Regions from separate parts of the Streptomyces sp. NPDC088124 genome, predicted to be linked through region 3. Evidence: riboswitches for the same ligand, from Rfam matches in the RefSeq annotation. Region 3 holds a riboswitch; each other region holds the start of a gene.
The links. Region 3 has a riboswitch for thiamine pyrophosphate ahead of thiO (glycine oxidase ThiO). Riboswitches for the same ligand answer to the same signal wherever they lie in the genome.
Positions count from the first base shown of each region.

Region 1: linked by a shared signal. The riboswitch ahead of thiC (phosphomethylpyrimidine synthase ThiC) and the one ahead of thiO (glycine oxidase ThiO) in region 3 are both predicted to bind thiamine pyrophosphate.
Region 2: linked by a shared signal. The riboswitch ahead of AB0P17_RS24960 (thiamine ABC transporter substrate-binding protein) and the one ahead of thiO (glycine oxidase ThiO) in region 3 are both predicted to bind thiamine pyrophosphate.

Region 1 covers NZ_JBFBJB010000004.1:90,272-100,654, forward strand. Annotated here, with positions in the region: gene hisC (histidinol-phosphate transaminase) at 1-972, opposite strand, end outside; gene AB0P17_RS04340 (LacI family DNA-binding transcriptional regulator) at 1,375-2,487, shown strand; gene AB0P17_RS04345 (metallophosphoesterase) at 2,909-4,339, shown strand; gene AB0P17_RS04350 (hypothetical protein) at 4,490-5,335, shown strand; gene thiC (phosphomethylpyrimidine synthase ThiC) at 5,447-7,363, opposite strand; TPP riboswitch at 7,356-7,500, opposite strand; gene AB0P17_RS04360 (YibE/F family protein) at 7,581-9,005, shown strand; gene AB0P17_RS04365 (SsgA family sporulation/cell division regulator) at 9,145-9,579, opposite strand; gene AB0P17_RS04370 (IclR family transcriptional regulator C-terminal domain-containing protein) at 9,683-10,383, opposite strand, start outside.
Region 2 covers NZ_JBFBJB010000031.1:42,604-52,986, reverse strand. Annotated here, with positions in the region: gene AB0P17_RS24990 (glycosyltransferase family 4 protein) at 1-491, opposite strand, end outside; gene AB0P17_RS24985 (hypothetical protein) at 424-1,617, opposite strand; gene AB0P17_RS24980 (histidine kinase) at 1,943-3,241, shown strand; gene AB0P17_RS24975 (response regulator transcription factor) at 3,235-3,930, shown strand; gene AB0P17_RS24970 (ABC transporter ATP-binding protein) at 3,997-5,106, opposite strand; gene AB0P17_RS24965 (iron ABC transporter permease) at 5,106-6,719, opposite strand; gene AB0P17_RS24960 (thiamine ABC transporter substrate-binding protein) at 6,902-8,017, opposite strand; TPP riboswitch at 8,117-8,242, opposite strand; gene rlmN (23S rRNA (adenine(2503)-C(2))-methyltransferase RlmN) at 8,282-9,388, opposite strand; gene AB0P17_RS24950 (phosphatidate cytidylyltransferase) at 9,677-10,383, opposite strand, start outside.
Region 3 covers NZ_JBFBJB010000002.1:101,047-111,429, reverse strand. Annotated here, with positions in the region: gene AB0P17_RS01845 (class II 3-deoxy-7-phosphoheptulonate synthase) at 1-987, shown strand, start outside; gene AB0P17_RS01840 ((2Fe-2S)-binding protein) at 1,147-1,377, shown strand; gene bfr (bacterioferritin) at 1,420-1,899, opposite strand; gene AB0P17_RS01830 (sulfite oxidase-like oxidoreductase) at 2,057-2,689, shown strand; gene AB0P17_RS01825 (deoxyribonuclease IV) at 2,732-3,586, opposite strand; gene pknB (Stk1 family PASTA domain-containing Ser/Thr kinase) at 3,593-5,536, opposite strand; gene AB0P17_RS01815 (thiazole synthase) at 5,684-6,478, opposite strand; gene thiS (sulfur carrier protein ThiS) at 6,484-6,684, opposite strand; gene thiO (glycine oxidase ThiO) at 6,696-7,907, opposite strand; TPP riboswitch at 7,905-8,018, opposite strand; gene AB0P17_RS01800 (hypothetical protein) at 8,068-8,427, shown strand; gene AB0P17_RS01795 (FAD-dependent oxidoreductase) at 8,595-9,779, shown strand; gene AB0P17_RS01790 (Rv2175c family DNA-binding protein) at 9,927-10,292, shown strand.

The sequences.
Region 1 (10,383 bases), on a different contig from region 3:
TCTCGCCGCCTCGCACGCCGCCGCGAAGGCCGCCGTCCGCTCGCCGAGCCGCAGCCAGACGAAGTTGGCCTGCGTCACGGGCACCGTCCACCCCTGGCCGACCAGTCCCTCGTACACCCGCTCGCGCTCCGCGACCAGCGATCCGACCCGTCCCAGCAGCTCGTCCTCGGCGCGCAGCGAGGCGACCGCCGCCTCCTGTGCGATCTGGCTCACACCGAAGGGGACCGCCGTCTTCCGCAGCGCGGTGGCGACCGGCTCGTGCGCGATCGCGAATCCGACCCGCAGCCCGGCCAGCCCGTACGCCTTGGAGAAGGTACGCAGCACCGCCACGTTCGGACGGTCGCGGTAGATCTCCACGCCGTCCGGCACTTCCAGGTCCCGATTGAACTCGCGGTACGCCTCATCCAGCACCACCAGCACATCGCCCGGTACCCGGTCGAGAAATCGTTCCAGCTCGGCCCGGCGCACCACCGTGCCGGTCGGGTTGTTCGGGTTGCAGACGAAAATCAGCCGGGTCCGGTCGGTGATCGCGTCGACCATCGCGTCCAGGTCGTGCACATCGCCCGGCGTCAGCGGCACCTGGACGGAGGTCGCCCCCGAGATCTGTGTGATGATCGGGTACGCCTCGAAGGAGCGCCAGGCGTAGACGACCTCGTCGCCGGGCCCCGCCGTGGCCTGGAGAAGCTGCTGTGCGACGCCCACGGAACCGGTGCCGGTCGCGAGGTGCGAGACGGGCACACCGAACCGGTCGGCCAGCTCGTTCATCAGCCCGGTACAGGCCATGTCGGGATAGCGGTTGAAGGCCCCGGCGGCCGAGACCGCCTGCTCCATCACCCCGGGCAGCGGGGGATAAGGGTTCTCGTTGGAGGACAGCTTGTAGGCGACGGGCCCGTCCGACGCGGCCGGCTTGCCCGGCTTGTACGTCGGAATGCCGTCCAGCTCGGCGCGCAGCTTGGGGCTCGTCTCGCTCACCGCGGGTCCTCCTCGGCCGTTCATCCGGTGGGCGCCCGGCCCTGCACCGTCCGGGCGCCTTCAATGCTGCTCACCTTATGAGGATTGACGGCCGCCGCGGACGCCGGGCGCCCGGAAAAGGACGCAGGCTCCGGAAAACAGGGGGAGCACTTCCGTCCTTCCCGAGCGCCGGTGGCTCACGCCGTGGCGCGCATCCCTCGTAGAGGTGAGTTGAGACCTCTTCGAAACATGGGCCTCTCAACAGGTCCAGACCGCTCCTCGCATAGGAGACCATGGCAGTAACGATTAACTCCCTTGTGTTCCAAGGAGGTTGGCCTTGGTCCGTCTTGCAGAAACGTGCCTGCTGCCGGGTGCATATGCGACCGGCCCCACCGCCCGATCGAGCCCTACTATCGGCTCGCCATGACAGCAGCAGGGAAACACCAGGTGAGCCGGACGGACACAACCCGCCGGGGAAGCCGGCAGAGTCGGGCGGGCATCCGGGACGTCGCCGCCGCAGCCGGTGTCTCCATCACGACTGTCTCGGACGCGCTCAACGGCAAGGGACGGTTACCCGACGCCACCCGGAGCCATGTCCGAGAAGTAGCGGAGCGCCTCGGCTACCGCCCGTCCGCCGCCGCCCGAACCCTCCGTACCGGCAAGTCGGGGCTCATCGGCCTGACCGTGACCACGTACGGGGATGAACCTTTCACCTTCACCGAGTTCGCCTACTTCGCCGAGATGGCGAGGGCCGCGACCTCAGCCGCCCTCGCCCGCGGCTACGCCCTCGTCATCCTCCCCGCCACCTCCCGCCACGACGTCTGGGCGAACGTCGCCCTCGACGGCACCGTGGTCATCGACCCCTCCGACCACGATCCCGTCGTCGCCGAACTCGTCCGCCAGGGCCTGCCCGTCGTCTCCGACGGCCGGCCCGCGGGCACCCTTCCCGTCACCGCCTGGGTCGACAACGACCACGAGGCGGCCGTCCTCGACCTGCTCGACCATCTCGCCGACGCCGGAGCCCGCCGTATCGGGCTGCTCACCGGCACCACCACGGACACCTACACCCGGCTCTCCACCACGGCGTACCTGCACTGGTGCGAGCGTGTCGGCCAGGATCCGGTCTACGAGTCCTACCCCGCCCACGACCCGTGCGCCGGGGCCGTCGCCGCCGACCGGCTGCTGGCCCGCCCGGACCGCCCGGACGCCGTCTACGGCCTCTTCGACCCCAACGGCACCGATCTGCTCGCCGCCGCCCGGCGGTACGGGCTGCGGGTACCGGAGGACCTGCTGATCGTCTGCTGCAGCGAGTCCACGGTGTACGCCTCCACCGAACCGCCCGTCACCACGCTCTCGCTGAAGCCGCGCCGGATCGGCACCGCCGTCATCCAGCTCCTCATCGACGCCATCGAGGGGATCGAGGCCGACCGGCCGGTCGAGCAGGTGATACCGACCGAACTGATCATCAGAACCTCCTCACAGCGGCGCCCGCCGCGCACCACCGTCAGCGCTCCCCGCTCCCCGGCGGGCGACTGACCGCAGCCGTAGGCGACGCGTACGCCACGGCCGTGCCGGTACGGGGCCCGCCCCACCGGTTCCGTACCGCCTCCGTCGGCGCCGTACGGAACCGGTACGGAGGCGGTACGAAAGCGGGACGCCACCGCCCGGGCGCCCGGCAATTCGGGGCCGTACAACGCCTCTCGGCGCCCCGTGGGGCCGTGCGGCCCGCGGATTCCGGCGTCCGGCCGAACGGTCGGACCTTCCGCATTTCGGGCGATCAGCGAGAAAACAGCCGCCGAACCGGCGGTACGATTCGATTCACCACCCCTGGTGCGTCACAGAGGCCCGAGGTCATTCCTATGATGGGCGCACGACACCACGGACCTTTCCTTTTCCGCCGACGGGCTCACTCCGTCCGGCAGGGCGGCGGGGCCGAGAGGTGTATTGCGGCACGACGGTGGTGGAGGGGTCGATGACACAGGGGGCCGGTCAGGGACCCGCGGTGCGGACGGCGACGTTGCGCGACTTCCGGGTGCCGCCGTACGCGCAGGTTCCCGTGCAGTCCGCACAGCCGGGTCAGGCCGGGCAGCCGGTCCGGCCCGGGCAGCAGACACCGGCCGCCCCCGTGCCCGGCGGAGCCTCGGGGCCCCTCGTCGGCGCGCCGGAGCAGCCGGTCGCCGTACCGGGCCCGTCAGCCGCCCCGCAGGACCAACAGGGCGCCGTACAGGACGATCTGAGCGCCGTACAGGAGCAGTTCGGCCCCGTACAGGAGCAGCTCGTCACCGCACAGGACCAGCTCGGCACCGTCCCCGAACAGCCGGCCGGCGGCCAGGACGCGCCCGCCGCCACCGCCCCACACCCTGCCGCCGTACCCGCGGCCGAGAGCCCCGAGCGCCCGGCGGCCGACGTGTCGGGCCACCCCGGCGACGCGGTCCCCGCCGACGGGATGCCGGAGGGGTACACCCCCACCGAACGCGACCTCCCGGTGATCAAGAGGGTCAACCGGGGCGACACCGTGCAGGTCAACGTCGACCCCACCGAGGCCGTCGACTCCGACGGACCGGGACCGCTCTACGTCGTCGGCGACGTCCACGGCTATCTCGACGAACTCGTCGCCGCCCTCGGCGAACAGGGCCTGATCGACACCGAGGGCCAGTGGGCGGCCGGCAACGCACGCCTGTGGTTCCTCGGCGACTTCACCGACCGCGGCCCCGACGGCATCGGGGTCATCGACCTCGTCATGCGGCTCTCCGCGGAGGCCGCGGCGGCCGGCGGCTACTGCAAGGCGCTGATGGGCAATCACGAACTGCTCCTCATCGGCGCCAAGCGGTTCGGTGACACCCCGGTCAACTCCGGTGCGGGCACCGCCACTTTCCAGGCCGCGTGGATCCTCAACGGCGGCCAGCGCACCGACATGGAGCGCCTCCAGGACGTCCATCTCCAGTGGATGTCCCGGCTCGACGCGGTGGTCGAGGAGGACGGGCATCTGTTGATGCACTCCGACACCACGGCCTATCTCGACTACGGTTCGTCCATCGACGACGTCAACGACGCCGTCCACCAGATCCTCACGCGCAATGACGCCGACGAATGCTGGGACCTGTTCCGCAAACTCACCAAACGCTTCGCGTTCCGTGACGAAGGCGGCCCCCAGGCCGCCCAGGAACTCCTCTCCCAGTACGGCGGAGGACGTGTCGTCCACGGCCACAGCCCGATTCCCTATCTGCTCGGCGAAGTCGGCACAGAAGACGCGTCGGACGACGAAGGCGACACCGGACCGGTCGTGGAAGGGCCACACGTATATGCCGACGGGCTGGCGATCGCCATGGACGGCGGAGTCACGATGGCAGGAAAACTGCTGGTCGTACAGCTTCCGTTGGCCAACTGAATCAATGTAGGACAGGTGTTTTCCGGAAACCCCCTGTTACGGCACGCCAAAACCGCTCTACCATCGGCTTACCCGTAGCAGGCTCTCCTCCATTTCCGCCGACTGCGGCTCGTTCCACGCGGGCGCAACGGCCCTACGGAGTATCGGGGGATGCACATGAAAAGCGCTCCGCACCTGCTGAGCGAGGATCGCGCGGATTTCGAGCGCATCCTCAGCGATGTGCTGCGCAATGCACACGAACGTCCGGACCTCGCCGCCGTCGGGCAGCGGCTCAACGCGGAGCAGCTGCGCACCATGGCGCTGAACGCGACGGGCCGGATCGCCTCGTCCGCGACGGCGGAGTACGAGCACTACGCCAAGATCCGCGAGGAGTCCCGCTCACCGGGCACCACCACGTCCATCCGCGACTCGGTGCTGGCCCCCTCGGAGGACGCCACGACGGACTCCGGCGCCGGGCTCACGGCCGTCATCACGGTCCTGGTCCCGATCCTCGGCGGCACCGCGGCGGCGATCTTCCTGCTCGTCGGCTATCTCCTGAAGGCCCTCGACCCGGCGCCCGCGTTCGCGGACAGCATGCTCGCCGTGGGCTGGTTCTTCGCGGCCGTCACCGCGCTCGGCATCCTGGCCGCCGCGATAGGGCTGCTGGTCACCGCGTTGCGCAACAGCTCGACCCAGCTTCCCGCCGACGAGACGGCCGGCGGAGAGCTGCCCGACGAGGTCGCCCGCGCGCGCGAGGCATGGCGCCATGCCCTGCTGGAGCGCGGCATCCTGCCCTTCCTGCGGGCCGCCCTGGACGACCCGAGCGCGGACCCGGCGGCGCCCGCCCCGCCTCGTTCCGCCGGTCAGTTCCCCAAGATCGGCTACAGCAGGCCGGACTTCAGCAGCCCCGACGAGGGCTCCTCCGCCGGGCGGCGGCCGAACTTCAGCAGCCCGGACTTCAGTGGTCCGGACTTCACCAGCCCCGACTTCGGCGGCCCGGAGCACCGGCCGGAATGACCCCGGCAGGTGGTCCGGGCCGCTCGGTCACGTCATGAACGACGCCGCCCCCGGGGCGCCCCGAGGCGGGTCCCGGGGCCGGGCCCTCCGAGCGGCCCGGCGTGGGAGCGGTCAGTCGACCAGCGGCAGATAGACCCGGTTGCCGGCGGCGGCGAACTCCTTCGATTTCTCCGCCATGCCCGCCTCGATCTCGTCGGCCGACGCACCGCCCGTATGGTCCGCGCCACCCGCACGGTCCGTGCCGTCCGTGTCGTGCGCGCCGCTCGCCAGCTCGCCGCCGTGCTTGCGCCGGATGTCCTGCGAGATCTTCATCGAGCAGAACTTGGGCCCGCACATCGAGCAGAAATGAGCCGTCTTCGCGGGCTCCGCGGGCAGCGTCTCGTCATGGAACTCCCGTGCCGTGTCCGGATCGAGCGCCAGGTTGAACTGGTCCTCCCAGCGGAACTCGAACCGGGCGTCCGACAGCGCGTCGTCCCACTCCTGCGCCCCCGGGTGGCCCTTCGCGAGATCCGCCGCGTGGGCCGCGATCTTGTACGTGATGACGCCCGTCTTCACGTCGTCGCGGTCCGGCAGGCCGAGGTGTTCCTTGGGGGTGACGTAGCAGAGCATCGCCGTCCCCCACCAGGCGATCATCGCCGCGCCGATCCCGGAGGTGATGTGGTCGTACGCCGGAGCCACATCGGTGGTCAGCGGACCGAGCGTGTAGAACGGCGCCTCCTCGCAGATCTCCTGCTGGAGGTCGATGTTCTCCTTGATCTTGTGCATCGGGACATGGCCCGGGCCCTCGATCATCGTCTGTACGTGGTGGCTCTTGGCGATCGAGTTCAGCTCGCCCAGCGTGCGCAACTCGGCGAACTGCGCCTCGTCGTTGGCGTCCGCGATGGAGCCCGGCCGCAGCCCGTCGCCGAGGGAGTACGTCACGTCGTACGCGGCGAGGATCTCGCACAGCTCGTCGAAGTTCTCGTACAGGAACGACTCCTTGTGGTGCGCGAGACACCAGGCGGCCATGATGGAGCCGCCGCGCGAGACGATGCCGGTCTTGCGGCGGGCCGTGAGCGGGACGTACCGCAGCAGGACACCGGCGTGGACCGTCATGTAGTCGACGCCCTGCTCGGCCTGTTCGATCACCGTGTCCTTGTAGATCTCCCAGGTCAGCTCCTCGGCCTTGCCGTCGACCTTTTCGAGCGCCTGGTAGAGCGGAACGGTGCCGATGGGCACGGGGGAGTTGCGCAGCACCCACTCGCGGGTGGTGTGGATGTTGCGCCCGGTGGAGAGGTCCATGACCGTATCGGCGCCCCAACGGGTCGCCCATGTCATCTTCTCCACCTCCTCCTCGATGGAGGAGGTGACCGCGGAGTTGCCGATGTTGGCGTTGACCTTCACCAGGAACCGCTTACCGATGATCATCGGCTCGATCTCCGGGTGGTTGACGTTGACCGGCAGTACGGCGCGGCCCGCGGCGATCTCCTCGCGGACGGTCTCCGGGGAGACGTTCTCGCGGATCGCGACGTACTCCATCTCCGGCGTGATCTCCCCGCGACGGGCGTACGCGAGCTGGGTGACGGCGCGGCCCTCACGGCCCCGGCGGGGCTGGCGCGGCCGGCCGGGGAAGACCGCGTCGAGGCCCCGCAGATCGGCCGCTCCGCCCCGGAGCAGCCCCCCGCGCGGGGAAGTGTGCTTGAGCCCGTCGTCCTCGGGTCGCGGTGGCCGGCCCGCGTACTCCTCGGTGTCGCCGCGGCCGATGATCCAGTTCTCTCGCAGCGGCGCGAGTCCGCGGCGCACGTCGGTGTCGACGGCGGGGTCGGTGTACGGGCCCGAGGTGTCGTACAGCGTGACGTCCTCGCCGTTGGTGAGATGGACCTGGCGGACCGGCACCCGGAGATCGGGGCGGGAGCCCTCGATGTATCCCTTGTGCCAGCCGATGGGCCGTCCGCCCGCGGTCCGGCCCCGGAGGGCCGGGTCCGCGCTGATGTCCGCGCTGGTGTCCTCCGAGCCGGAGGCAGGCGTGTGTGCGTCCTGAACGGTCATGAGACCTACTCCCTACGCCGGCATTACCCGGTAACAGGTTCAGCGGTCGGCGCAGCGCAGGTGTCCGGGGACCCGTCCCCGGGACTACACGTCAGCGCCCTCTCAGCCCGGTGCTCCGAGCTCCCGCGTGTGCAAAGGTGCCCCCACGCTAGCGTCAGATCGGGCGCGCTGAACAGAGGGCCCCGCGCTTCCTCCGCCTTCTTGCGATGATCGGTCGGTGACACCACCCACACAGACCCACGAATCGGACGGCCACGCACACGGCCACTCACACAGTCATGGACCCGCCGCGCCGGTCTCCCGGCACCTCCGCAAGGTGATCGCGGCGGTGCTGATTCCGTTCGCGGCCGCCGTGGTGGTCGGGCTCGCCGTGCTCTGGCCGGGCGGTGCGCCCGCGCACGAGCGGACCGGTGTGGGCTTCGACCGACAGACCTTCGACGGCCAGGTCGTCCAGGTCGAGCAGGTCGCCTGTAAGGACGTGAACGCCTCCCAGGTCCCGTCGACCGGTGACACCTCCACGCCCCAGGGCCGCGAGGCGGTGCGGGAGGAGACCGGCGAGTGCAAGAAGGCGACGGTCGAGCTGAAGAGCGGCAAGGAGAAGGGCCACACCTTCATCGAGATCGTCCAGCCGGACGCGCCACGGCAGTTTCACGTGAAACAGGGCGTTGTGGTCGCCTACGCACCGGACGCGCCCCGTGATCTCCAGTACTCGGTGTCCGATGTGGACCGCCAGTTCCCGCTGACGCTGCTGGCGGGGATCTTCGCGCTCGCGGTGATCGTGGTGGGGCGGATGCGGGGGGTCATGGCGCTGGTGGCGCTGGTGGTCTCGTTCGCGATCCTGACCCTGTTCATCCTGCCGGCGATCATCCAGGGATCGAATCCGCTGGTGGTGGCGGTGGTGGGAGCGAGCGCGATCATGCTGGTCGCGCTGTATCTGTGTCACGGGCTGACGGCCCGCACCTCGGTGGCGGTGCTCGGCACCCTGATCTCGCTGCTGCTGATCGGACTGCTGGGGTCGCTCTTCATCGGTTGGGCGAGCCTGACCGGTAACACCGACGACAGCACGGGGCTGATCCACGGCCTCTACCCCGAGATCGACATGAGCGGCCTCCTGCTCGCCGGCGTGATCATCGGTTCGCTCGGCGTGCTGGACGATGTGACGGTGACGCAGACCTCGGCGGTGTGGGAGCTGCGCCAGGCGGATCCGACGATGGGGCCGCGGGCGCTGTACCGGGCGGGCATCCGGATCGGCCGGGACCACATCGCGTCCGTGGTCAACACGCTCGTGCTGGCCTACGCGGGCGCCGCGCTGCCGCTCCTTCTGCTCTTCTCCATCGCGCAGTCGAGCGTGGGGACGGTCGCCAACAGTGAGCTGGTGGCGGAGGAGATCGTACGGACGCTGGTGGGGTCGATCGGTCTGGTCGCGTCGGTGCCGGTGACCACGGCGCTGGCGGCGCTGGTGGTCTCCGCCGACCGGTCCGTCCCGGAGAACCCCCCGGCTCCGTCCGCGCCGTCCGCCCCTGCGGGACCGGGGGCGGGTCCTGGAGCAGGGCCTGGCCCCGGGCCTCTGGAGCCTGGGGTGCTGGTGCCGGCGCCGCCCGCGCGCGCCCCGGGCAGCCGGGGCCGCCGCCGCAAGAAGTAGGGCGGGCGAGCCTCTCCGAGCCCTCTCCGGAGCGGCCCCGCAGAGGCCCTGAGCAGTCCGCGGGGCCGTCCGTACCCTTCCGGGGTCCCGTGGACACCCCGGACACCGGAATCACCCGGACGGCCTCCTCAACGAGCCGTCAGCCGGCGTTCTCCTCGGCGAGGATGCGACCCAGCTCCTCCTCAAGACTGTCCTCGAAGTCACTGAGCGTGCGCTCCTGGCCGAGCGGAACCAACCGGTCCGTACGGTCCAGGAAGGCCACCAGCGGCGCGGCACTGACCCGGAAGAGCGCGTGGTCGTCGCCGACCTGGAGCCGCATATGGACGTCGGACAGGTCCTCGGGCGTCGTCGGCGAGATGTGCACATCCCCGTCCCCGCTGGGCGTGTTGATGCCGTCGAGCAGCAGCTCGCGGCCGAAAGTCCAGGTCACAGGCGCGTCGCCGGGCAGATGGAACGTCATGCGCACCGCGTACGGATCAGCCACCTTGTAGTGGAGTTCCACCGGGATACGGAACGACAGCTCCTCGGAGACGAGGAAGCTCATCAGGACCTCGGCCTGGACCGACTCGCGCATCGTTGTACTCCGGAGTAGATGGAACAGTGGCTGGGAATGATCCCCGTTGACCCTCTTGACGCCATAGTCCTGTAAGCGCTAGCAGATCACAAGGAGTAGTTTTTCAGATACTGATAGAGAGGATTTGCGAGGTCAGCAGGGATCCAATCTCTCTGCGTAACCGCTCGGCCGCCGGAAGCAGTCGTTCCTGTTGACGGAGCGGTATAGAAATGGCCAGCGCGGCCGCGGCGGATCCGACAGTGATCGGTACGGCGGCGCAGACCGTCCCGAGCCGGTACTCCTGGCGGGCCACGACCGGTTCCATCCGCCCCAGCGAGTCGAGACGCTCCAGCAGGGTGCTCCGGTCCCGTACCGAGTACGGGGTGAGCGGGCGGACAGGATAGCGGTCCAGGTGGTCCCGGCGGGACGCCTCGTCGAGCTGGCTCAGCAGGCACTGGCCGATCGCGTGGGCATGGGCGGTCGCGCGGAAGTCGGCGCGGGCGTCGACCGCGGGGCACGCGGGACTGTCGGCCACGCAGAGGAGGTCCATCTCGCCCTCGTGGTAGACCGCGAAGTACACGGGGACGCCGAGCGCGTCGCGCAGTCGGCCGAGGACCTCGGCGAGGGTGGCGCGGCGGCTCCGGGCGGCTCCGGCGCACACCAGCCGCTGGGCGGCGTCCCCGAGAACGAAGACGCCCCTCTCGCGTCGGAGATAGCCCTCGTAGGTGAGGGTGCGCAGCAGGTGATAGGCGGTGGGGAGGGCGAGCCCCGCCTCGCGCGCGAGCTGTTTCGCGGTGGCTCCGTGCGCATGGGCTCCCACCGACT
Region 2 (10,383 bases), on a different contig from region 3:
CCCGCAGCGGCGCGGGGGTGGAAGGCGGCGGCGTCCACGCCCGGCACGAGGCGCTCCAACCGGGCCGTTCGCCCGGCTGCCGTGACCTTCGGGGCTCCAGGGCCGGGCGTCCCTGGAAAGCGGCCGTGGCCTAGCGCCGCGGCGATCGGCTCGCGGGTGCTCGGACCGAGGTACGTGAGGGTGTCGACGCTCTCGCCGATGCGCCGCAACAGCCCTCGCGCGCCCGGTGTCCAAGCCCACCACACCTCGTGGCCGTGGGTTGTGGCAACCAGTCGCCGTATCCCCGCCTCACGCCGCAGCCGCTGCGCCATCAGTCCCAAGGGCGCGGCGGCGCCGAACCACACGCGATCGCAGTCGTACCGCCGAGCGAGCCGTACGGCGCGGGACGTGGCGCGCGGCGTCGGGAGCAGCATTCCAGCCCGGTCACGGACGACGGGATAGGGCAGCGCGGCGTCGTACGCGGCCCCTCCAGGCTCCGACGAGGTGAACACCACCACTTCGTCCGTGGGACAGCGGTCCGTCATCGCTTGGACGAAGGTTTCGATGCCGCCCTGCCGGGGCGGGAAGTCGTTGGTGATGACGAGCGTACGAGGCATGAGGACCCATTCCTCTGTGGAGCGCGGCGCGCAGGACGGGGCCCGGGAAACAGGCCACCAGCACCAGCGGATGGACGAGATAGCCGAACCGGGTCGTCGGCATGAACGCGATGGCGAGGGTGAGCCCCAGCGCGAGGCGTCGGGCCGCCGCGTCGACGGTGTGCGGTGGGCGCGTCACCAGCGACACGGCGAGCAGAACGGCACTGACCGCGAGCAGCACCATGGCGACGACGGTGCCGCCCGGCGCGTGATCGGCCAGCAGCCGGCCGGGAAACGGTGTGGCGGCGGGCGACGCGGTTGCGGTGAGACCCATGGGAAAGGAGATGACGTTCCGCCGGAACCCATCACCGTCGATGAGAGCGACGGGCGTGACCACGGCCCCGCAGACCGCGAGTGCCAGGCCCCCGCAGGTCAGTGCGCGCCGTGGGCCGCCCCGTACGGCGAGCAGCGTGACGGCCACGGGCAGCGCGGGCCAGGCGGTCCACTTGAGCGCGGCAGCCGCCCCGAGAACCAACCCTGCGCGGCCTGCCCGGCCCTGACCGGCGAGTGCCAGGCCCAGGCACATCAGTCCGGTGACCGGCAGGTCGGCGCTGCCGACGGCCAGAGGCAGCGCCACCAGAGGGCAGGCGGCTATAGCCACCACCATCGGCCCGCGGCGTACGGCGCAGCCCAGAGCCGCGAGAAAGGCGGCCCCGAGCCACCAGCGCACATCCCCTGGGAGGGCTCCGAACAGGGCCATGCCGGGCAGATACGGGTTGTAGTCGGCGAGTTCGCGGGGCTCCGGCACATACGGGTTACCGGTGGCCGTCAGCAGTTCCCCGGAGCGCCGCACGACGTCGGTCTCCAACTGTGCTCGGTCCGTGGCGACAAGGAGGAGAAGCGGCAGTGCCACCGCTCCGGTCGCCGCTACGACGGCGGGTGATATCCGCGCGGCCGGGCGCCCTGCGACCAGCGCGGCTGCCCCGTATCCGAGCGCCGCGGTGATGCCCCACACCCGGTGCGGAGCGGGACCGGAAACCATGCCGAAGATCAGCGCCACCACGCCGCAAGCCGCCGGACCCCGCACGCCGGGACGCACGCCTCGTACGCCAGGACGTACGCCCCGTACGCCGCGACGTACACGCGCCGCGAGGTCCGTTCGCGTCGCCGTCGGCCGGGCCGTCGTCTCATCGCCGGTCATCCTCTCCGCCCCCTCTCCCACCGTGATCAGGAGGCTAGGAAAGGCCGGGCCGCGGTACGTCAACCGTGGCTCCGGTCCTGAAGGTCAATCCGTGGCACGAGGAGCGTGCGGCGTATCAACCCGTGCTCCGACGCGCCGTTCCGCCTCGTGCCGAAGAATCGGCGGCATGAGCGACCATCTCCGGATCCCGTATGTCACGGAAGAACCGCCGGCCACAGGGGCCCTGCGGGCAGGGCTGCGCCGTACGGTGGGCTCCGCCGCCTATCCCTGGGTCACCGGCGCCGTGTTGACGGGGTGCGCGGCGGTGGAGCTGTGGGTGCTGCCCAACGGTCCGACGGTCTCGACCGGGACGACGATCTCCGCAGGGGTGCTGGTCTCCACTGCGACCCTCATGTGGCGCAGGGCACTGCCCGCGGTAGCGATCGTGACCGTGGCGTCGTCTCTGATCAGCTTTGCCGCGAGCGCCCATTCCAATGTCGCCTATACGACGCTGGCGGCTTTCCTGATCGGCTGCTACACCCTCGGCCGGCAACGGGTCCAGCACCCCGTGCTGATCGTCGGGGGCGGAACACTGGCGGCCCTCGCGGTGAATCTGCTCCATATCCGCACCTGGCAGAGCACCGCCCCCGGTGTCATCCCGGCGGTGCGGTCCGACGGCCCGCTCTCCGCCGCGCTCGCTTCCGGTCTCTCTCCCGGTCTGTTCGCCGAGACCTTTGTGGTGACGGCGACCATCCTGGGGGCCGTCAGCGCCGGTGACGCCGTACGCGCCAGGGAGGAGACCCGGCGCGAACGGACCTTCGCGCACGAGCGGCTCATCGCGATGGAACGCCGCCGCGCCGCGGAGGCCGAGCGCGCCGCGATCGCCCGTGAACTGCACGACGTGGTCTCCCACTCGGTCTCGATGATCGCGGTGCAGGCGGAGAGCGCTTCGTACACCACACCGGGGCTCTCTCCTCAAGCCCGGACCGCTTTCCAGGACATCGCGGGGACGGCACGCACCTCGATGGCGGAACTGCGCCGACTGCTCGGTGTGCTGCGTACCCGTCCCGAGGGACAGGCGGCGACCGCCCCGCAGCCGACACTCGACCGGCTGGACGAACTGCTGGAGCAGCACCGTGCGGTGGGCGGCGAGGCGGACCTGCGTGTCACCGGCGCGCGGGGGCACGCCGCTGAACGGGGCGGCCTGCCGGCCTCCTGGGAATTGTCGGCGTATCGCATCGTGCAGGAAGCACTGACCAACGCGCGGCGGCACGCGCCCGGCGCCCGTACGCTGGTCGAAATCGGTTATCTCGCCGACCGGCTGTCGATCCGGGTCAGCGACGACGGCCCCGGTCCCGCCGCGGGCCGTTCCCGAGGGCATGGCCTGGTGGGGATGGAGGAGCGCGCCGCGCTGCTGGGCGGGCGGCTCACGGCCGGGCCAGGGCCTGACGGCGGCTTTCTCGTGGAGGCGGAACTCCCTTGGTGATCAGAGCGATCGTGGCGGACGACCAGACGGTCGTACGGACCGGATTCGTCAATCTGTTGGCCACGCAGGGCGACATCTCCGTCGTGGGCGAGGCCGCGGACGGGGCGGAAGCGGTGCGTGTCGCCGCCGAGCACCGCCCCGACCTGGCGCTGCTCGACATCCGGATGCCACGCAAGAACGGCATCGAAGCGGCCCGGGAGATCCTCTCCGCCTCCGGCGGCGCGACGAAGGTCCTCATGCTGACCACGTTCGACCTCGACGAGTACGTGTACGACGCGCTGGCGGCCGGGGCAGGAGGTTTCCTCCTCAAGGACGCCACGTTTCCCGAACTGCTGCATGCCGTAAGGATCGTGGCGCGGGGGGACGCGCTGCTCGCTCCGGAGGTCACCAAACGACTGATAGCGGAGTTCGCACGCCAGCGGCCCCCTGTCCTGCCGGTACGCACGCTGGACGGGCTGACGGCGCGCGAGGCCGAGGTCCTCGTGCTGATCGCCCGTGGTCTCTCCAACGCCGAGATCGCCGGACGGCTCACCATCTCGGATCACACGGTCAAAACACACATCAACCGTCTGTTCGCGAAGATGCGGCTGCGGGACCGGGCTCAGGCGGTGATCCTGGCCTACGAACTCGGCCTGGTGCGGGCGGGCACGTCCGCGGCTCCGCCCACGGTGCGTCGGCCTGGCCTGTGAGGTGGCCGACGCCGCGGACCCGCGGCAGGCCTTCACGCCCCGCGCCCCGTACGGGGCGCGCCTGCTCTACGCGTGGATCCCTGGTACGGAGCACTTCCCCGGTACGGAGCGCTCCTGCGGTACGGGGTGCTCCTCCCGCCCTTCCAGGACCACCACATCCTCGCGGGTGAAGACGACCCCCACCGTCGCGCCCTCCTCGGGAGCTGCGTGCAGCCCGCACTCGGCTTCCAGGACGGGTCCGTCCCCGCGCCGTTCGGGGCGCAGCAGTACGGCGACGCGGCTGCCCCGGAAGGTACGGGCCTCGACAGTGCAGCGCAGGCCCTGCGCCGCGTCGACCAGTCGTACCCCGGCCGGGCGCACCAGCAGCAGCCGTTCTCCCCGCGCGGATCCGTCCGGCACAGGGATCCTGCCCCACGCCGTGTCCGCGGTCCCGTCGCCCACGGTCGCGTTCACGATGTTGTCGAAGCCGAGGAACCGCGCCACGAACGCGGAGGCGGGCCGCTGCCAGACCTCCAGTGGCGTGCCGCTCTGCGCAATACAACCGTCGCGCATCACCACGACGCGGTCGGCGAGAGCGAATGCCTCTCCCTGGTCATGAGTCACGGCGAGTACGGTCGTCCCCAGCCGTCCGAAGAGGCCACGCAGTTCGACGACGAGACGCTCGCGCAGGCTCCGGTCCAACTGGCCGAGCGGCTCGTCCAGCATCAACAGCCGCGGCCGCGGCGCGAGCGCCCGGGCCAGGGCGACCCGTTGCTGTTCGCCTCCGGAGAGTTCCGCGACGGCCCGGCGTCCGGCCCCTGGCAGGCCCACGAGTTCGAGCAGTTCCTCTACCCGCCGGGCCTGCTCGTCGCGTGACGCGCCGCGCATCCGCAGGCCGAAGGCGATGTTGCCCGCCACGTCGCGCTGCGGGAAGAGCTGGTGGTCCTGGAACATCAGGCCGACGCCACGCCGGTGCACCGGCACGCCGGTCTGGTCGGCACCGTCGAGGGACACTCGCCCGCCGTCCGGTGCCTGGAGACCGGCCACGACGCGCAGCAGGGTCGACTTGCCGCTGCCGCTCGGCCCGAGAACGCAGACGATCTCGTGTTCGGCGATCTCCAGATCGACCGCGTCGAGCGCGGCGTGCGCCGCGTTGCCGAACCGTACCGTGACGTCCGACAGGGTCAGCAGGGACATCAGAACTCTCCCGAGCGGTCGGTACGGATACGTTCCAGCACCAGCAGCGACACGGCGCACACCACCATCAGGACCGTGGACAGAGCCATCGCCTGCCCGTAGTTGAGCTCGCCGGGCCGGCCCAGCAGTCGCGCCACGGCCACCGGGAGTGTCGGCCGGTCGGGGCGCGCGATGAAGACCGTCGCGCCGAACTCACCGAGCGAGACGGCGAAGGCGAACCCTGCCGCCACGAGCGTGGCCCGCCGTACCAACGGCAGATCGACCTCGCGCCAGACCCGCAGCGGGGACGCTCCGAGGACGGCCGCAGCCTCGCGCAGCCGCCCGTCGACCGCACGGAGCACCGGCAGCATGGTCCGTACGACGAAGGGAACGCCCACCAGCGCCTGGGCGAGCGGCACGAGGATCCAGGAGGCCCGCAGATCCAGCGGCGGCTTGTCGAGCGTGATCAGGAAGCCGAAGCCGACGGTCACGGCGGAGACGCCGAGCGGCAGCATCAGCAGCGCGTCGAAGCCCCGTACGAGGCGTCCGGCGCGGCGTGTCAGCGCCGCTGCGGCCAGACCGCCGATCACCACCGCGATGGCCGTGGCGACCAGCGCGTACCGCAGCGAGTTCCAGATGGCCTCCAGCGGCGGCACGAGGAAGCTGCCGCCGCTCGCGTCCACCGAGGCGAGCGCCCAGTAGTAGGCAAAGCCGTAGCCGCCGGGGCCGTCGAGGGAGCGCTCGACGAGCACCCCCAGCGGCAGCAGGATCAGCAGCGCGACGGTCACGAGTACGCCGCCCAGCAGCGCCCACTGCCCGGTACCGCGCGGTCGGCGCGCGGTCTGCTCGGGGTCGACGAGCCTGAGGGCGGTCTCCCGCCTCCGTACGGTCCCGGCGTGTACGGCGAGGATCGCGCCGACCGCCGCGAACTGCACCAGCGTCAGCACGGCGGCGGTGGGCAGGTCGAGGAGTTGCGCGGTCTGCCGGTAGATCTCGACCTCAAGGGTGGCAAAGCCGGGGCCACCGAGAATCTGCACGACGCCGAAAGAGGTGAACGTGAAAAGGAAGACCATCAGCGCGGCGGCCGCGACGGCGGGAGCGAGCGCGGGCAGCGTCACGCGCCACCACGCCGCGAGACGCCCGGCGCCCAGTACGCGCGCAGCCTCCTCCTGGCGGGGGTCGAGTTGCGACCACAGGCCGCCCACGGTGCGTACGACCACCGCGTAGTTGAAGAAGACATGAGCGAGCAGGATCGCCCACACAGTGGTGTCGAGCCGTACGCCCCACAGTTCGTCGAGGAGTCCACCGCGTCCGAGCAGCGCCAGAAAGGCGGTGCCGACGACGACAGTGGGCAGCACGAACGGCACGGTGACCACGGCGCGCAGAAGCTGCTTGCCCGGGAAAGCGAAGCGCGCGAAGACATAGGCACCCGGCAGGGCGATCAGCAGGGTGAGCACGGTGGAGGCGAGCGCCTGCCAGGTGGTGAACCACAGGACGCCGAGGATGTCGGGGCGGCTCAGTACGGCGCCGACGCGGCCGAGCTGCCACGCGCTGCCCGTCGTGAGGCCGCGCCCGACAATCGCGACCACGGGGTAGGCGAAGAACACGCCGAAGAAGGCGAAAGGCCCGGCCATGAGTGCGAGGTGTACGGCGCCCCCGTGCCCACGCCGCAGCCCCCACCGCTCCCGGCACCGCGAAGGGGTCAACAGGCTGCCCCACAGGCCGCTCCGTACGTCGCCCTGTTCGCCCCCCCGTCGTCGCGGGACGCCCCGCCGGGTCCGGCCTTCCTCCACGGCCCGGCCCTCGTCCTCGGCGGTTACTTCACTACGAGTGAGGACCACGACTGGATCCACTGCTCACGGTTGGCGGCGATCCGGTCGGGCGCCACGGTCTCGGGCCGGTCGACCGTCGCGCCGAATTTCGTGAAGAGATCGGGCAGCGCGACGCCCTTGACCACCGGATTGACAAACATGTTCAGCGGCATGTCCGCCTGGAACTTCTCACTGATCAGGAAGTCCAGCAGCGCCTTGCCACCGGCCTCGTTCTTCGCGCCGTCGAGCAGCCCGGCGAACTCGGTCTGCCGGAAGCAGGTCCCGGTGGAGACCCCCGTCGGAGCCTGCTGGGGCTGCGGCTTCGCGTACAGCACCTCGACGGGCGGGCTGGAGGCGTACGAGACGACCAAAGGCCGGTCCCCCTTGGCCTTCTCGCCGCCCGCGGAGCCGGAGAAGCTCTCGTTGTACGCCTGCTCCCAGCCGTCGACGACCTGGACTCCGTTGGCCTTGAGCTTCTTCCAGTAGTCCTGCCAGCCATCGTCCCCGTAGCGCGCGACGGTGCCCAGGAGGAAGCCGAGACCGGGCGAGGACGTCGCGGCGTTCTCGGTGACGAGGAGGTTCTTGTACTGGGGCTTGATCAGGTCGTCGAAAGACTGCGGCGGCGCGAGCCTCTTGTCCGCGAAGTACTTTTTGTCATAGTTGACGCAGATATCACCGGTGTCGACCGGTGTCACCCGGTGCTTCTCCTTGTCGAGCCGCGCGCTCGCGTCGACGCGATCCAGGCCCTTCGCCTCGTACGGCGTGAACAGGCCATTGTCGAGTGCGCGGGAGAGCAGAGTGTTGTCGACCCCGAAGAAAACGTCGCCCTGGGGCGATCCCTTGGTGAGGATCTCCTTGTTGAGCGCTTCGCCGGCGTCACCGCTCTTCAGGACCTTGACGGTGTAGCCGGTCTCCTTGGTGAACTCTTTCAGCACCGCGGGGGAGGCGTTGAACGAGTCGTGGCTGACAAGGGTGACGGTCTTGGACTTCGTACCGCCGCTCCCCTCGTCACCGGACGACGCGGAGCCGTCGGAGCCGCCGCACGCGGCAAGGGTGGCGACGCCGATCGCCGCGGCGATCGCGGCGGACGCCGCGCTTCTGACGCCGGTACGGGTACGCATGGTGCCCACTGGTTTTCCTCCTGGGATGTCCAGGAGAAGACGCGGCCCCGCCCGGGGCGGGCCGTTGGCACGGACCGGCCCCCGGGCAGGGCGCAACAGCTTGAGTGATGTCCGAACTTCCTACCCAGAATGACCTGGGCAAGGTTCAGAGGGTCTGCGACCGCTGCCCGTTCTCACGGACATGTGCCGCACTCTCAGCGCTGTGGCGCTCCCCTGTCGGAAAATATGCAATATGTTTCGGCCCAAGGTTACCCCCAGGCCGCGCTAGCGCTCCGTGGCAGCCAACTGTCCACACGCACCGTCGATCTCCTGGCCCCGTGTGTCACGTACGGTCACCGGTACGCCGTGCGCCGCGATCGCCTCGACGAACTTCTTCTCGTCCTCCGGGCGCGACGCCGTCCACTTCGAGCCGGGAGTGGGGTTGAGCGGGATCAGGTTGACGTGCACCCTCTTGCCCTTGAGGAGCCTGCCGAGCCGGTCACCCCGCCACGCCTGGTCGTTGATGTCGCGGATCAGGGCGTACTCGATGGAGATTCGGCGGCCGGACTTCTCCGCGTACTCCCACGCGGCGTCCAGCACCTCCCGCACCTTCCAGCGCGTGTTGACCGGCACGAGGGTGTCGCGCAGTTCATCGTCGGGAGCGTGCAGGGAGACCGCGAGCCGGCACTTGAAGCCCTCGTCGGCGAAGCGCAGCATCGCGGGCACCAGCCCGACCGTGGAGACGGTGATCCCTCGCTGCGAGATACCCAGACCGTCCGGCTCGGGATCGGTGAGCCGGCGGATCGCGCCGACGACTCGCTTGTAGTTGGCGAGCGGCTCTCCCATGCCCATGAAGACGATGTTGGAAAGTCTCGCGGGACCGCCCGCGACCTCACCGTCGCGCAGGGCACGCATCCCGTCGACGATCTGGTGGACGATCTCCGCGGTGGACAGGTTCCGGTCCAGACCGGCCTGGCCGGTCGCGCAGAAGGGACAGTTCATCCCGCAGCCCGCCTGCGACGAGATGCACATGGTGACCCGGTCGGGATAGCGCATCAGCACGGACTCCACGAGGGTGCCGTCGTGCAGCCGCCAGAGCGTCTTACGGGTCGTGTCGTCGTCGCACGAGATGTGCCGCACCACCGACATCAGGTCGGGCAGCAGTTCCGTCGCGAGTTTCTGCCGCGCGGCGGCCGGGATGTCGGTCCACTGCTCGGGGTCGTGCGCGTACCGCGCGAAGTAGTGCTGTGACAGTTGCTTGGCGCGGAACGCCTTCTCCCCGATGGCGGCGACGGCCTCGCGGCGCTCGGCGGGAGTGAGGTCGGCGAGATGCCGCGGGGGCTTCTTGGCTCCGCGGGGCGCGACGAAAGTGAGTTCTCCGGGTGCAGGCATGGTCCGTCCAGTGTCGCAGACAGCGCCCCGTGGCCCGTTCCCCGTATTGGGTGGCATAAGAAAGGCGGTGGCATGGGAAAGGGGGTCCGCCGCCCCGTAGGCGACGCACCCCCTCCTCTGTTGCGCCCTCCGCGACCGCGCGAGCGCCCGCCCCGTACGGCGCTTGGCGCCCCGTACGGGGCGCCAAGCGCCGTACCGCCCAAGCGCCCGTATGCCTTACTAGGCGCCGTACCGGCCAAGCCGTGTGCCTTGCCTGGAAGCCCCAGTGCCTGCAAGGGCTCCTGCCTGTCAGGACCCCACGAAGAGCACCAGGAGCAGCCAGACCACCGGCGCCGTGGGCAGCAGCGAGTCCAGCCGGTCCATGATCCCGCCATGCCCCGGCAGCAGCGTGCCCATGTCCTTGATCCCGAGGTCGCGCTTGATCATGGACTCGCCGAGGTCACCGAGCGTGGCACTGGCCGCGACGGCCAGGCCGATCAGCAGCCCCTGCCACCAGGCGCCGCCGTCGATCAGGAACTCCATCAGGAGCGCGCCGGCCACCATCGCGAAGGTGACGGCCCCGCCGAGCCCCTCCCAGGTCTTGCCGGGGCTGATGCGCGGCGCGAGCTTGTGCGTACCGAAGCGCCAGCCGACGGCGTACGCGCCGGTGTCGCTGACGACGGTCAGCACGAGGAACATCAGCACGCGCTGCGATCCGTCCCCCGCCGTGAGCATCATCGCGACGAAGGTCGCCAGGAACGGTACGTAGAACGCGGCGAAGACCCCCGCGGTGACGTCCTTGAGGTAACCCTCGGGCGGCTCCGTCATCCGCCAGATCAGCACGGCGAGCGCGGTGAGGGCCATCGCGACCCAGGCGCCCTCCGCGCCGCGCGCGTATCCGGCGACGACCATCGCGGCGCCACCCACCGCCAGCGGCACGAGCGGTGCCTTGATGTCCTTCTTCTCGTCGAGCCGTGAGGTGAGCTCCCACAACCCCACGACCACGGCGATCGCAA
Region 3 (10,383 bases):
TCCAAGAGCACCGAGACCCGCGACGGTGTGACCCTGCCGACGTACCGGGGCGACTCGGTCAACGGCTTCGCCTTCGACGAGAAGTCCCGCGTCCCCGACCCCGAGCGCCTCAAGCGGATGTACCACGCGTCCGCCGCGACGCTCAACCTGGTGCGCGCCTTCACCACGGGTGGTTACGCCGACCTGCGCCAGGTGCACGCCTGGAACCAGGACTTCGTGAAGTCGTCCCCGTCGGGCCAGCGTTACGAGCAGCTCGCCCGCGAGATCGACAACGCGCTGAACTTCATGAAGGCGGCGGGCACCGACCCGGCCGAGTTCCGCACCGTCGAGTTCTACGCCTCGCACGAGGCGCTGCTGCTGGACTACGAGTCGGCGCTGGCCCGGGTCGACTCCCGGACCGGCGGGCTGTACGACGTCTCGGGCCACATGGTGTGGATCGGTGAGCGCACCCGCCAGCTCGACGGCGCGCACATCGAGTTCGCCTCGAAGATCAAGAACCCGATCGGGATCAAGCTCGGCCCGACGACCACCGTCGACGAGGCGCTGACCTACATCGACCGGCTCGACCCGGACCGCGAGCCCGGCCGGCTCACCTTCATCGTCCGCATGGGCGCCGACAAGGTCAGGGACAAGCTCCCGGCCCTGGTCGAGAAGGTGACCGCGTCCGGCGCCACGGTGGCCTGGGTGACGGACCCGATGCACGGCAACACCTTCGAGGCGGCCTCCGGTCACAAGACCCGCCGCTTCGACGATGTGCTCGACGAGGTCAAGGGCTTCTTCGAGGTCCACAAGGCGCTCGGCACGCACCCGGGCGGCATCCACGTCGAGCTGACCGGCGACGACGTCACGGAGTGCGTGGGCGGCGGCGACGAGATCTTCGTCGACGATCTGCACCAGCGCTACGAGACGGCCTGCGACCCCCGGCTCAACCGCAGCCAGTCGCTGGACCTGGCCTTCCTGGTCGCGGAGATGTACCGGGACCAGTAGGAGCCTCCTGTACGGCCCGGTGGGGCGCGGATCGGTGTGATCCGCGCCCCACCTGCGTTTCCAGGACTTTTCCGTATGCGGCACGACGGGTAAGGTTAGGTTAGCCTCACCGACGATCATGCGGCGTGGCTCCACATCAGCGGCACTCGGCGTCGGGAGGTGAATCGCGTGTACGTCTGCTCATGTTTCGGGATCACCGAGACGCAGGTGAGGGAACACGCGGCCGCCGGCGCGTGCACGCCCCGCGAGATCGCGTCGGCGAGCAAGGCGGGCACCGACTGCGGCTCGTGCGTACGGCGGATCCAGTCGCTGCTGGGGCGCGGTGGATGCCCGCGCCGTGAGCTGCTGGAGCAGCAGCGGCCCGCCCCGGTCCTCAGGGACGCCGCGTAGGCCGCTGTCCCTGCGTTTCAGCCGTCTGGCCGTCCAGCCGCCTCAGCTGTCGGGCTGTTCGATGAGCTGGGCGATGTAGAGCGGTTCGCCGAGTTTCTCGATCAGCTCCAGTTGCGTGTCGAGATAGTCGATGTGGTGTTCCTCGTCCTCCAGGATCGATTCGAAGATCCCTTTGGACGTGTGGTCGCCTTTGGACCGCATCACGTCGATACCGCGCTTGAGGCGGTCGATCGCCTCCACCTCGACCTGCCGGTCCGCCTGGAACATCTCCGTGACCGTTTGGCCGACCCGTACATGGAAGAGCCGCTGATAGTTCGGCAGGGCTTCCAGGAACAGCAGCCGGTCGGTGAGGAGTTCAGCGTGCTTCATCTCGTCGAACGACTCGGCCCGGGTGTACTTGGCGAGTTTCGTCCAGCCGAAGTTCTCCTGCATTTTCGAGTGGAGAAAGTACTGATTGATCGCGGTCAGTTCGGCGGTCAGCTGCTCATTGAGGAATTCAATGACCTCGGGGTCGCCCTGCATCGCGCGGACTCCTTCCAAGCCGGTGACGGAGCGGAATGCTGGGCATCCTCGCACCGTGATCCGGAGGCCGTCCAGTAAGTACACGCTTAGTAGGAGTTGCCGGAATCGAGGTGTACCTGGTCATCACCACCCCTCCCGGTCTGTCACCATGGAAGGCATGGGTCAGCCGGAGAGCCGGGAGCGTCAGGAGCCGGAAGTGTCCGAGCTGCCGCCGGGACAGCGCCTGCAGCGCGGCTGGCCGGTCACGCATTACGGCCCCGTACCGAAGTTCCGGCAGGAACGCTGGGAGTTCCGGGTCTTCGGCGCGACCGCCGACGGCGACAAACACTGCTGGAACCATGGTGAGTTCTCGGCGCTGCCGTTCTCCACCGTGGTCGCCGATCTGCACTGCGTCACAAAATTCAGCATGGTGGGGGCCGAATGGGGCGGGGTGCCCGCCCGGACGATCGTGGAACTCGCGCCGCCCGCGCCGGACGTCACACACGTGATGGTCTGGGCCGAGTACGGCTTCAGCTCGAATCTGCGGATCGCCGACTTCGTATCCGACCGCACGATCTTCGCCACCCACAAGGACGGTGAATTGCTCACCGCGGAACACGGATTTCCGGTACGGCTCATCGTTCCGCAGCTCTACGCCTGGAAGGGCCCGAAATGGGTCCGGGGCGTGGAATACATGACCGCCGACCGACGCGGTTTCTGGGAGGAACGCGGCTATCACAATGTCGGCGACCCCTGGTCCGAGCAGCGCTACTCCTACCAGGAACTCCCGGGCGACGGCCCGGAACTTTGACGGGGCCGGGGCCGGACCCCAGGTCCGGCCGGTAGGGAGTGCTCAGCCGTCGCGCAGCTTCTTCAGCCGGGCCACGTCCGCCGCGTGCCCCTCCTTGCCGCCCGGGGTCTCGATCACCAGCGGTACGCCGGCGGTCGCCGGATGCGTGAACAGCTCGCGGAACGGGTCCTCCCCGATGTGCCCCGCGCCGATGTTCTCGTGCCGGTCCTTGTGCGCTCCCGTCACGTCCTTGGAGTCGTTGGCGTGGATCAGCTTGAGCCGGCCGGCGCCGACCGTGTCCACCAGCAGGTCCAGGGTCTGCCGCATGCCGTGCGGCCCGGCCAGATCGTGCCCCGCCGCGAAGATGTGGCACGTGTCCAGGCAGATCCCCAGCCGGGGGTGGGAGTCCAGCGCGTCGAAGTAGGGGCCGAAGTCCCAGGTCCGTGAGCAGAGCGAGAAGCCCTGGCCCGCCGTCGACTCCAGCAGCAGGAACGGGTCGTCGTCGTGGGTCAGCTCGTCCAGGAGCGGCAGCATCCGCTCCCGTACCTGCGCGAGCGCCACCTCGCGCGGCCGCCCGCCGGTCGCGGAACCGGTGTGCACGACCACGCCCAGCGCGCCGATCTCCCGGCCCCGCCGCAGACTGTGGCGGAGCGACTCCACGGACTTCTCGGCGGTCGCCTCCGTGTGCGAGCCGAAGTTGATCAGATACGGAGCGTGTACGTAGGCGGGCATCCGCGCCGCCGCGCACTCGGCGCGGAACCGCTCGTCCTGTGCCGGATTCCCGGCGGGCGTCGCCCAGCCGCGCGGATTGGCCGCGAAGACCTGGACGGTCTCCGCGCCCAGCTCGCGCGCGTACGCCAGGCCGGTCGTGGCGAGCCCGCCGGCCACGGGGACATGGGCGCCGACAGGGTTGCGCATCTGCGTCTAGAGTCCCTTGGTCTTGATGGTGATGGTGGAGCCCTCGGGGGCCTGCTCGCCGCCGGCGACGGACTGCTCGCCCACGGTGTCCCCCAGGAACGGGAAGCTCCGCTCGACCTCCACCTGGAAGCCCGCGTCCTTCAGCAGCTTCTTCGCGGCCTCGGTGCCCTGCCCGGTCACATCCGGTACGGAGACCATCCGCGGGCCCTTGGAGACCGTCAGCGTGACCGTGTCGCCCTGCGCCAGGCGGGTCCCCTCCGCGGCGGACTGCCGGGCGATCGTGCCCTCGTCCTGCGCGGAGTTCACCCGCTCCGTGGCGACCTTCACCGTGAGCCCCGCGTCCTCCAGCTCGGTGGTGGCGTCGGCCACGGTCTCGCCGGTCACATCGGGCATGTCGACGGGGGCGCCCTTGCTGACCAGAAGCGCGATGCCCGCGTCGGGCCGTACGTCCCGGCCCGCCGCCGGCGTGGAGCTGATCACCGTGCCCCGCGCGACGTCCTCGTCGAACTCCCGCTTGACGAGTCCGGCGGCCAGCCCGGCCTCCTTCAGGACGGACCGCGCCTCGGCCAGCGTCTTGCCGGTCAGGTCGGGCACCCGGACGATCTCCGGGCCGCGCGAGATGACCAGCGTCACCGGACCGCTGCCCCGGACCCGGGAGCGCGGCTCCGGATCCGTCCCCATCACCGTGCCCCGGTCGAAGCTGTCGCTGAAGTCGCGGGTGATCTTCGCGTCCAGGCCCTCGGCGCCGAGCCGCTCGCGCGCCTCCTGCTCCGTCTGCCCGAGCAGCGACGGCACCCGGGTGAACTGGCCCGAGTTGATGTACCAGACACCTGTCCCCACCCCGAGGACGAGCAGCACCGCGACGACCGCCGCGAGCACCCCCCGCGACGGCATCCCCCGGCGCCCCCCGGCCCCGTACCGGGACCGGCCGGCCGGCGGCCCGGCGTCCGGGGGCGGCATCTCCAGCCGGCTCGTGTGCCGGACGGGCTCGTCGTCCGGCTCCTCGACGGGCCGGATCCGGGGGATCACCGTCGTACGCCCGTCGGCGTCCGCGCCGGCCGCCGGCTCGGGCCTGGCCCGGGGCGGTACGGCGTCGAGCTGCGCGTCGGTGAGCGCCGCACGGGCCGCGCGGACCAGCGCCAGCAGCGCGACCGCGTCGAGCGGCCGGTCCTCGGGGTCACGCGCGGTCGCCGCGGCGACCAGCCGGTCCAGCTCCGGGGCGAGCCCGGGAACGGCGGCGGACGGGGCCGGCACGTCCTCGTTGAGATGGCGGTAGAGGACCTGCGCGGGGGTGTCCCCGGTGTGCGGCTTGGCACCGGTCAGCATCTCGTGCAGGACGACCCCGCAGGCGTACACGTCGACGCGGGTGTCGGACGTGCCGTACTCGATCTGCTCCGGCGCGAGGTACGAGACCGTGCCGAGGACGGTCCCGGTGGTGTTGGTCACCTCCCCGACGCCCCTGACCAGCCCGAAGTCGGCGACCTTGACCCGGCCGTCGTCCCCTATCAGCACGTTCTCCGGCTTCATGTCCCGGTGGACGAACCCGGCCCGGTGCGCGGCGCCGAGCGCGGCGAGCACCGGCTCCAGGATGTCCAGCGCGGCCCGCGGACGCAGCGCGCCACGCTCCCGCACGACATCGCGCAGGGTGCACCCGGCGACGTACTCCATCGCCAGGTAGACGTACGCGCCCTCCGCGCCCTGGTCGAAGACCGCGACCACATTGGGGTGCGCCAGCCGCGCCACCGACTTGGCCTCACGGATGAACCGCTCCACGAAGGAGGCGTCCGCCGCGAGCGCCGGATGCATCACCTTGAGCGCCAGGATCCGGTCGAGCCGGGTGTCCACGGCCCGGTAGACCGTGGCCATGCCGCCGACCGCGATCCGCGCCTCGACGCGGTAACGGCCGTCGAGCACCTGCCCGACGATGGGGTCCTGAAGGGTCGTATCCACGCCGGTGAGTCTACGAGTCACCGCCGACACCGCCGAAGCCCCGGTCGGACCGGGCACACGACTGAAGCCGACCTGTGACAGGCCTCCCGGAGCGTCGTTACGCACCGGACGCGCCGGGCCCCGTACCCGCCCGGCGCGCCCGGCGGGTCAGAAGCAGGGCCGCTCCGGGTCGAGCGCCGCCACCCCGTCCACCGGCGAGGACGCCTCCGCGAAGTGGCGGCGCGGGATCCGGCCCGCCCGCCGCGCCAGCCGGCCCGCCGCCACCGCGTGCCGCATCGCCTCGGCCATCAGCACCGGCTCCTGGGCGCGGGTGACCGCGGACGCCAGCATCACCGCGGCGCACCCCAGCTCCATCGCGAGCGCGGCGTCCGACGCGGTGCCCGCGCCCGCGTCCAGGATCACCGGGACACCGGCGCGCTCCACGATGAGCTGGAAGTTGTGCGGGTTGCGGATGCCGAGCCCGGAGCCGATGGGCGAGCCGAGCGGCATGATCGCGGCGCACCCCACGTCCTCCAGCTTCGCCGCCAGGACCGGGTCGTCGTTGGTGTACGGCAGGACCGTGAACCCGTCGTCCACCAGGGTCTCCGCGGCGTCCAGCAGCTCCACCGGGTCGGGCAGCAGGGTGCGTTCGTCCGCGACGACCTCCAGCTTGATCCACTCCGTGCCGAGCGCCTCCCGGGCGAGCCGGGCGGTCAGGACGGCCTCGCCGGCGGTGAAGCAGCCCGCCGTGTTGGGCAGCGGGCGGATGGAGAGCCGGTCCAGCACGGAGAGCACGGAGCCCTGCACGGTGGGGTCCAGCCGGCGCATCGCGACCGTGGTGAGTTCGGTGCCGGAGGCGATCAGCGAGCGTTCGAGGACGTCGAGGCTGGGCGCCCCGCCCGTCCCCATGATCAGCCGGGAGGAGAACGTGGTGGAGCCGATGGTGAGCAGATCGTCGGCCATGTCCGTCAGCCTCCCTGGACGGCGGTGAGCACTTCGACCCGGTCGCCGTCGCTGAGCGCGGTGCCGGACCAGCGGGTACGGGGGACCACCGTCTCGTTGACGGCGGCGGCCACCCCGGAGGGCGCCGGGGTGAGAGTCGCGACGACGGCGTCGAGGGTGGTCGCGGCGGCGAACTCGCGCCGCTCGCCGTTGACGGAGACATGCATCACGGAAGTGTTCATACGGGCTGCTCCAAAGGGGCGGACACGGAAGCGCCGGCGGAGAAGCGCAGCGGGGTGAAGGGCGCCGCCTCGGGCGGGAGCTCATCCGTCGTCAGGACGGTGGCCATGACATCGCCGGTGACCGGCGTCAGCAGGACCCCGTTGCGGTAGTGGCCGGTGGCCAGCGACAGACCCGGCAGCACGGTCGGCCCGAGCAGCGGCGCGTTGTCCGGCGAGCCGGGGCGCAGCCCGGCGCGGGTCTCGGTGAGCGGCAGCTCGGTGATGCCGGGCACCAGTTCGTGCGCGTCGCGCAGCAGCTCGTACACGCCGCCCGCCGTGACCGTCGTGTCCCAGCCCAGTTCCTCACTGGTCGCGCCGACGACCAGCTCGCCGTTCTCGCGCGGCACCAGATAGACCTGGCCGCCCCGCACCACGGCCCGTACCGTCCGGGACAGGAAGGGCTCGTGGCGGCGCGGCATCGTCAGGCGCAGGACCTGCCCCTTGACGGGCCGTACGGGCGGCACCGCCTCCGGGGGCACGCCCGCCAGCCTGCCGCTGAGGCTGCCGCCCGCCAGCACCACCCGGTCCGCGGCGAGCGCGCCGCCGTCGGCGAGGACGGCGCCCGCGGCCCGGTCCCGTACCACGGTGAGCCCCCGGGCCCAGGCGTGGTGGAGGACCACCCCGGCCCGCTCGCAGGCCGTGAGGAGCGCCGCCGCGAGCCGCCGCGGGTCGATCTGGTGGTCGCCGTCGACCCGCAGGCCCCCGCGTACCCCCGGCGCGAGCATCGGTTCCAGGCGCCGGCACTCGCGCCCCGTCAGCCACTCGGAGGCCAGCCCCGATCGCCGCTGCAGCGCGTGCAGTTCGCGGAGCTGCGCGCGGTCGTCGGAGTCCAGGGCCACCGCGAGCGTGCCGCACGCCCGGTACCCGGTGTCCCGGCCGCTCGCCTCCTCCAGCTCCGCGACGAACGCCGGATACCGCCCGGCGGAGGCGAGATTGAGCCCGAGCAGGGTCTGCTCGCCGTGGTGCAGCTCGGTGACGGCGGCGAGCATGCCCGCCGCGACCCCCGCCGCGCCGCCGCCCGGGTCCGGGTCGGCGACGGCGGTACGCAGCCCGCGCCGGGCCGCGCGCCAGGCCGTGACCAGACCGATGATCCCGCCGCCGACGACCAGGACGTCGTACCCCGTGGGGGATGTCGGTGCCCGGGACGATGACCGTGTGGATGCGTGCATGGGCGTCCAGCCCCTCCCTTCGCCGGCATGACCCGGATCAGGTTCGTACGGTCGGAGGCCGCTCCAGCCTCCCTCTCAGCCCGGTGCGTCCGGACTCCCGCGAGGTAGTGTCGACCGCCAGACTAACGCGCCGTCCACCAGGTCGTAAGGGAGCATCACCATGGCCCGCTCGTTGGACGGACTCGTCCTCTCACCCGTCGCCGACCAGGCCCCGGGCCAGGTCGGGACCCGTACCCGCTTCGCGTACCACGAGGAGGACGGCCACATCTGGGCCTCCTACGAAGGCGGCGACGTGCTCCGCGGCCACCTCGTGGGAACGCGTACCGGGGACCGTCTCGACTTCCGTTACGTCCAGTTGAGGCACGGCGGTGAGACCTCCTCGGGGCACTGCGTCTCCACCGTCGTCGAACTCCCCGACGGCCGGGTCCGGCTGGAGGAGAGCTGGGAGTGGGAGTCCCGGGAAGGCAGCGGGACGAGCGTCGTGGAGGAACTGCCCGCCGGCGCTCCGGTCTCTGTCTGACACCGCTGCGGCGCCCGTCGGCAGGTGACGCTGCCCGTCGGCACGCGACGCCGCCCCGCCGTTCCGGCGACCTCTAAGGTGACCGGGTGAGCGAACAGCGGCAGGCACACGGACGTGACGGGCACGAGGGGTGGGACCCGGGCGACGGGCGGCCGGATGAGCCCGGGGTGGTCGTCGTCGGCGCGGGCATGGCGGGGGTGCGGACCGCCGTCGCCCTGCGCGAGAAGGGGTACGGCGGCCGGATCACCCTGATCGGCGCGGAACCCCACCCGCCCTACGACCGGCCCCCGCTCTCCAAGGCGATCCTGCTCGGCACGGCCGAAGGATCCGCCTTCGACATCGACTTCGAGGCCCTCTCCGTCGACCTCAGGCTCGGTCTGGAAGCCACCGGGCTGCGCCCGTCCGACCGGGAGCTGGACACCACCGCCGGGCCCGTCCCGTACGACGTGCTGGTCATCGCCACCGGCGCCGAACCCGCCGTACTGCCCGGCACGGAGGGCGTGCCCGGGGTCCACCCGCTGCGCACGCTCGACGACGCCGTGCGGCTGCGCCCCGTACTGGAGCGGCGGCGGGAGGTCGTCGTCGTGGGCGCGGGCTGGATCGGCGCGGAGTTCACCACCGCCGCCCGCGAGGCCGGATGCGTGGTGACCGTCGTGGAGGCCGCCGACCGGCCCCTCGCGGGCGTCCTGCCCGCAGAGGTCGCCGCCCCTATGACCGACTGGTACGCGGAGAGCGGCGCCGAACTGCTGACGGGCACCGGTGTCGCCGCCGTCGAGCCGGGCACGGTGATCCTCGCGGACGGCCGCCGGCTCGCCGCCGACGCGGTGGTCGTGGGCATCGGCGCACGGCCCGCGACGGCCTGGCTCGCGGGCTCCGGCATCGCGCTCGGCGCGGACGGCTCGATCACCGCGGACGAACGGCTGCGCACCTCGCTGCCAGACGTGTACGCGGTCGGTGACTGCGCCTCCTTCCCGTCCGCGCGCTACGGCGAACGGCTCCTGGTCCACCACTGGGACAACGCGCTCCAGGGACCGCTCACGGTCGCCGCGCAGGCCGTCGGGGAGACCGATCCGGTCTACGATCCGGTGCCGTACTTCTGGTCGGAGCAGTTCGGCAGGTTCGTCCAGTACGCGGGCCACCACGGGGCGGCCGACACCCTGGTACGGCGCGGCGACCCCGCGGGGGCTTCCTGGTCGGCGGTCTGGCTGCGCGACGGCGTCCTGGTGGCCCTGCTGGCCGTGGGGCGCCCCCGCGACTTGGCCCAGGGCCGCAAGCTGATCGAGGCGGGCGCGCGCCTCGACCGGGAGCTGACGGCCGACCCGGCGGTACCGCTGCGCAAGGCGGTCCGCTGAGAGCCTCTCGGGTGACCGCACGGTCAGAGGTCACCCGACGGGCTCTGAGCCGTCCGGCGGCGGTCCAGGTCCGTTGTGCCCTGGTTTCCACCCCGTCCGGAGTGGCTCGGGGTGCCCGGTGTCAGTCCGGGATGGCACGCTTGTCCTGTGACCGAGATTGACGCAAAGATCGATGCTCTCGTCCCCGCCTGGCTTCACCTGCCCGATATCGCCGAAATGCTCGGTGTCGAGGTGACGCGCGTGCGGCAGTTGGTGAAGGAAGGCCAGCTCATCGCCGTGCGCCGGGGCGAGAACAGGACGCTCCAGGTTCCCGCCGCCTTCATCGACGGCACCAAGGTCGTCAAGGGGCTCGCCGGCACCCTGACGCTCCTGAGGGACGACCACTTCACCGACGAAGAGATGCTTGAGTGGCTCTTCACCCCCGACCCCAGCCTGCCCGGCACCCCCGCGCAGGCGCTCAGCGAGAATCGCGGTACGGAGGTGAAGCGCCGGGCTCAGGCGCTCGCCGTCTGACGGCCTCATCATCCGGGGACGGGCGGCGCCCGCCGCCGCCCGTCCAGGAAGTCACGTAGCTCCACACACAGCTCCGCGAGCGGTTCCGGAC